2 regions of the Gottschalkia acidurici 9a genome follow, and region 1 is predicted to be linked to the other one. Evidence: riboswitches for the same ligand, from Rfam matches in the RefSeq annotation. Region 1 holds a riboswitch; the other holds the start of a gene.
What was found. A riboswitch is a leader RNA that binds a small molecule or an ion and turns the genes downstream of it on or off. The one in region 1 is predicted to bind FMN.
Positions count from the first base shown of each region.

Region 2: another riboswitch for FMN. It lies ahead of ribD (bifunctional diaminohydroxyphosphoribosylaminopyrimidine deaminase/5-amino-6-(5-phosphoribosylamino)uracil reductase RibD); the one in region 1 lies ahead of CURI_RS01325 (ECF transporter S component).

Region 1 covers NC_018664.1:272,967-276,184, forward strand. Annotated here, with positions in the region: gene CURI_RS01315 (sensor histidine kinase) at 1-204, shown strand, start outside; gene CURI_RS01320 (amidohydrolase) at 236-1,396, shown strand; FMN riboswitch at 1,458-1,575, shown strand; gene CURI_RS01325 (ECF transporter S component) at 1,748-2,335, shown strand; gene tsaE (tRNA (adenosine(37)-N6)-threonylcarbamoyltransferase complex ATPase subunit type 1 TsaE) at 2,509-2,976, shown strand; gene tsaB (tRNA (adenosine(37)-N6)-threonylcarbamoyltransferase complex dimerization subunit type 1 TsaB) at 2,976-3,218, shown strand, end outside.
Region 2 covers NC_018664.1:2,719,434-2,722,651, forward strand. Annotated here, with positions in the region: gene CURI_RS12970 (N-acetyltransferase) at 635-1,264, opposite strand; FMN riboswitch at 1,738-1,856, shown strand; gene ribD (bifunctional diaminohydroxyphosphoribosylaminopyrimidine deaminase/5-amino-6-(5-phosphoribosylamino)uracil reductase RibD) at 1,994-3,091, shown strand; gene CURI_RS12980 (riboflavin synthase) at 3,098-3,218, shown strand, end outside.

The DNA of each region.
Region 1 (3,218 bases):
GGTATTGGTATGGATGAAGAAACTATGTCTAATATATTTGAACCATTCTTTAGTACAAAAGGTGAAAAAGGAACAGGGCTAGGACTTAGCATATGTAAGAAAATAATTGAGAAGCATAACGGTACTATCGAAGTAGACAGTAAGATAGGAGTAGGAACAACATTTAAGATTTACATGAAAAGATATAGAACGGACATAGTATAACAGTTTATGTACTATTACGGAGGAAAAACAAATGATACTTATAAAAAATGCAAAAATATATACAATGCAAGAAGAAGTAATAGAAAATGGAAGCATCTTAATAAAGGAAGGTAAGATAAAAGAGATAATAAAGAAGGAAGCGTATTCTAAAGGCATAGATGACTTAGATGGGGTAGAAATAATCGATGCAAATGACTGTATAGTCATGCCTGGAATTATAGATGCCCACTGCCATCTTGGAATGATAGAGGATGGAATGGGATTTGAAGGGGATGATACCAATGAGATGTCAGATCCAGTCACTCCTGAGTTAAGAGCAATAGATGGAATAAATCCTATGGATAGAGGTTTTGAAGAAGCATATCAGAATGGAATTACTACTGTAGCTACAGGACCAGGAAGTTCAAATGTAATCTGTGGTCAATTTGCAGCCATAAAAACTTATGGGAAAAGAATAGATGATATGATAATAAAAGAACCTGTAGCCATGAAAGTAGCACTTGGAGAAAACCCAAAGACTATATACGGTAAAGAAAAACGATATCCAATGACTAGAATGGCAACAGCCGCTATACTGAGGGAAACTTTATTCAAAGCTAGGGAGTATATGAATTCTGAAAAACCAAATTTTGATATGAAGATGGAAGCGATGGCAAAAGTACTAACAAAAGAGATACCGCTAAAAGTTCATGCCCATAGAACTGACGATATATTTACAGCGCTTAGGATAGCGAAGGAATTCGATGTAGAAATAACGTTGGATCACTGTACAGAAGGTCACTTAATTTCTGAGTATATAAAACAAGAAGGTAAATATGCTATAGTTGGACCATCTTTATCAGATAGATCAAAAATTGAGCTTAGAAATTTAACTTTTGAAACACCAGGTGTATTACATAATGCTGGAGTGAAAATAGCAATAATGACAGACTCTCCAGAAACACCTGTATACTATCTACCACTATGTGCAGGCCTAGCAGTAAAATCAGGATTAGATGAGATGGAGGCACTAAAAGCCATAACAATAAATCCAGCTGAGATACTAGGAATAGATGAAAGAGTTGGAAGTATAGAAGTAGGAAAAGATGCGGATATAGTAATATTTGATGGACACCCACTAAGAGATATTATGTGTAAAGTGCTTATGACTATTATAGATGGAAAGATTGTTTATAATCAGATAGACGGCTAAAAAATTAGCATTGACATAATATTTTTAATATGAAATAATATTGATAACAATTAAATATATTTTAAATCTTCAGGGCAGGGTGTAATTCCCGACCGGTGGTAAAGTCCACGAGCTGCTAATGCAGTTGACTTGGTGAAATTCCAAGACCGACAGTAAAGTCTGGATGAAAGAAGAAAAATCCATCTTATAATTTATATTATATGAATAATACTTATTATATAGTTATTATTTCAGAAAATATATTTTAAAAGTGGATATAATTAATGAATGGCACCCTGATATGAAATATCAGGGTTTTTTATATTGCATAATCCCTGGAGTTACAAAACACAGACTAAAAGGAGTGGTATAATGAGTAAAAGATTGTCATTATCAACATTAGTAAAAGTATCACTTTTGGGGGCTATATCATTTATCATAATGATGGTTGAATTTCCATTATGGTTTGCACCTGAATTTTATAAAATAGACTTTAGTGACTTACCAGCACTGATAGGAGCACTTTCATTAGGCCCAGTAGCAGGAATAATGATTGAACTTATAAAAAATCTATTAAATGTAGTATTTACAGGAAGCATAACAGGTGGTATAGGAGAATTCGCTAACTTTTTAATTGGAGCATTATATGTAGGGATAGCAGGATATATATATAATAAAAATAAAACAAAATCGACTGCTATAAAGGGAATGATATTAGGAACTATAGTAATGTCTATAATTGGTTCACTTCTAAACTACTATGTCTTGTTACCAATTTATAGTAAAGTGATGCCAGTAGAAGAAATATTACAGTGGGCTAAAGCAGTAAATTCATTGGTGGTTGATTTAAAAACACTTGTTATATTTGCAGTACTGCCATTTAACTTATTAAAGGGTGCAGTAGTATCTATAATAACCTTACCTATATATAAAAGATTGTCTGCAATATTACACAAGTAAAGTAAATCGTAAGAAGAAATTCCTATTTAAGTAGGGATTTCTTTTTTATTTTGAAATTTTTTTACTCATAAAACTCTAAAAAATGATATCATTATATATAATAAGATATAGATAAATTTTTTTAAAAAGAAAAATATTTGAAATAAACATTCAAAAGATTATCATTTGAAAGGATGAAAAAATTGTTGAAGATTAGCACTAAAAGTCCTGAAGAAACTGAAGAAATAGGATATAATATAGGAAAATCACTTAGTGGTGGAGAGATAATTTGTATGGTAGGGGATTTAGGAGCGGGAAAAACCACTATGACAAAATCATTAGCAAGAGGACTTGAAATAGAAGACTATATAACTAGTCCTACATTTACTATAGTTAATGAATACGAAGGTAGACTAAAACTATATCACTTCGATGTATATAGAATAGGAGACGTAGAAGAAATGTATGACCTAGGATATGAAGAATACTTTTATTCAGATGGAGTATGCATAATAGAATGGTCAAACTTGATAGAGGATATACTACCTAAGGAAAGAATCACTATAGAAATAAAAAGAGGAATAGATGATAACACGAGGGATATTATAATAGATGGAACAGGTCAAAAGTACGAAGACTTAATTAAGGAGTTGAATTATTAGTGAAAGTGTTAGCAATAGATACATCAAGTACCGTAGCTAGTTGTGCCATAATGGATGATGAAAAACTTTTAGGAGAAGTTATATTAAACGATAAGACTACCCATTCACAAAAACTTCTACCTATGATAAAGCAAGTATTAGAAAATTGTAAGTTGAAACCTGAAGATATAGATATATATGGAGCAGCAATTGGTCCAGGATCATTTACAGGGCTTAGAATAGGAGTTGCTACTATCAAGAGT
Region 2 (3,218 bases), 660 kb from region 1:
ATCCTCCCTGTTTCCCTTAACTTTAAGGTACGAGATCTCTCTCTAGTCGTTGAACGTTCCTCTTTTCGAGGCTTCGCTGCTGATCACCCATTTTTTTCAGTGTTTAGGATTTAACCATGCACCATCTACTCAATTTTTTCTGCTTTCGCAACTTTCACGCTTAAGCTTTTTTCATCTTTACGTTGTAGTAAGGAAGCTTAGTTCCTTGCAGTCGCTTAGTATTCAAAGGATAAGCGAATGACACAAAATCAAAGATTTTGGTTATCTGCTTGAGTAGCTTTAGGGACTCCCAGCAATTAAAGGAGTTTTGGATAGACTTTTATCTATCACTCTACACTCTTTGTGAATGTAGGGAGCTTTTTATTTTATAAAACATATTAGTACAATTTTACTATGTTTGTGTATGCCTTATTAAATCGTCTCTTGCTCCTTATTTTTAAGTTATTTTTTTGTGCCACTATATATTTACTCAATAATTTTAACATAAACTACATTCATTGTCTAAGCTTATTGAAAGTTCTTTATTTAATTTATTTTGGAATAAAATATTTTGATAGCAGTATAGTTTCCATTTAAATTTCTAAACTTAAAAGCACTATCAAACTATTTTAAATAGTTTGATAGTGCTCTGTTTTTAATTACTATAGTTTCTCATATTATCATAGTCACTATATAAATCTAAATACATATAATCAGATTTTACTTTCATTTCTTTAAAACCTAAACTAGAATAAAAACTTTTTAACTTTTTTATTTTATTTGTTCTTTGCTTTAAATCCATATCATACAAAGAGTCAAAATTTTTATCATCTGTTATAGGATCTGGAAACAGTGCAATATATCTTACATCTTCTTTTAAAAGATTAGATATTTCATCTTTAAAATAATGAAGTGTTTCTCTTCCTGTTCCATTACCTCTATAATTTGAATCTATATAAAATCTGTCTAAATGAACTATATTATTTCCACTACCTTTAATACAGTTTGTTTCTCTACAAAGATTTCTACATATATCAAAAGTCTCATCGTCGTATTGATTTAATATGTTTATTATATTGTCTGTTTTTCTTTCTGAATTTATAGAGCTTAAGTCAAAAAAATGACCTGTAATTTCTCCGATGTTTACTCTTTTACTTTTTTTATCCGAAATTATATTAAATTTAAATTCGTTACTATAAGAATATTCCTTTAAATTCTCATCTCTTTCTCTTAAATAAATGTTATTTATATTATTATTGTCTGAATCATCAGAACCGGTGTCCATTGGTAACCCTCCTAATTTTTTAACCAAAATCCTTTATATATATGTTACCTCTTTTATTTCTTATACTCAATTTGAGTAATTTACTATTTATTACATCTATCTCATTAGAATTGTCGGTCTGCTATCTTAAGTATATATCTCTATGCTATTCTCCTGACACTTCCTTTTTTCTACTTAGTTTAATATATTGTTCTAATAAGTTTATTTAGTATTGCTAAACTTTTTTCTCAAAAACAGTATACTTTGACTATAAGTTTAGTATAGGTAGACTTATAACATATTGATATTTCAAGCTCTGATTAACTTCGGCTTATAATTTACAAATTATATTTTGATTTTTTACCAATTTATATTCTACCTACTTATATTTCTGTTTTCTCATTTTTCATAGTTTATTAAATTTAATAATTTTTTTATATATTCGTTGACATATTATATAAAAAGTGTTATCTTGAACTTACAACTAGATAAAGATAAATCTTCAGGGCAGGGTGAAATTCCCTACCGGTGGTTATAGTCCACGAGCTGCTTGTGCAGTTGACTTGGTGAAATTCCAAGACCGACAGTAAAGTCTGGATGGGAGAAGATTCTATTTTCGGTATACTAATTTAAATTATTAAATTTAGATTTATATTGATTTATTTTTGTAGAAATATCCCTGAAGTTAAACTTTAGGGATATTTTTTTATTCCTCCCTAAAGTTAATCTAACCTTAAAGGATGTGTATCTATGGAATCAGTTTATATGAAAAGAGCTATAGAGTTAGCTAAAAAAGGTGAAGGTCATGTTAGTCCTAATCCCTTAGTTGGAGCAGTCATTGTGAAAAATGAAAGTATAATAGGTGAAGGTTACCATGGGTTTTATGGTGGAGATCATGCAGAAATAAATGCATTAAAAAATTCTACTGAAAGTGTTGAAGGTAGTACTATGTATGTTACTTTAGAACCTTGCTCTCATTTTGGGAAGACACCTCCTTGTGTTAATGCTATTGTGGAAAATAATATAAAAAAGGTAGTCATAGGGCTAAAAGACCCTAATCTTTTAGTATCTGGTAGAGGTATCCAAATACTTAAATCTAATGGAATTGAAGTTGTTACCAGTGTATTAGAAGATGAATGTAAAAAGTTAAATGAAATATTTTTAAAGTATATTACAACAAAGACTCCTTTCGTAATACTAAAATATGCAATGACTCTTGATGGCAAAATAGCAACTCATATTGGTGATTCTAAATGGATCTCTAATTCATTGTCTAGAAAACATGTCCATGAAATTAGACATAAACTCTCATCCATCATGGTTGGAATAGGGACTGTTCTGAAAGACAATCCCAGTTTAAATACACGCTTAGAAGATAAAGAAGGCTTAGATCCAATTAGAATTATAGTAGATACGAAGGGAAGAATTCCATTAGACTCTAAAGTTATTAATCTAAAGTCTAGTTCAAGGACTATAGTTGCCACTACTGAGTTAGCCCCTAAAGACAAATTGAAAGCCTTAGAAGATAAGGATGTAGAAATAATAATTACACCAGTTAAGGATAGTTATGTAGATCTAATTTATCTTTTAAAATCACTAGGAAGTAAAGGAATTGACAGTATTCTTCTTGAGGGTGGCAGCGAACTAAGTTTTAGTGCCTTACAAGAAAACATTGTTGATAAAGTAGTTGCATTCATATCACCTAAAATAATTGGTGGAAGTTCGGCTAAAACCCCTATAGGTGGTACTGGTATTGAATTTATGAAAGATGCTATAAATCTTAACAATATATCTTTAAAAACGTTTAATGAAGATATTATGATTGAAGGTTATATTGAAAAGGAGTGATTATTCTTGTTCACTGGCTTAGTTGAAGAGATCGGAACTATAAAATCTATTAAAAAAGGAACTAACTCTGCTCAAATCACTATAATCGCTGATAAAGTTCTTTTAGATGTAAATTTAGGAGACAGTA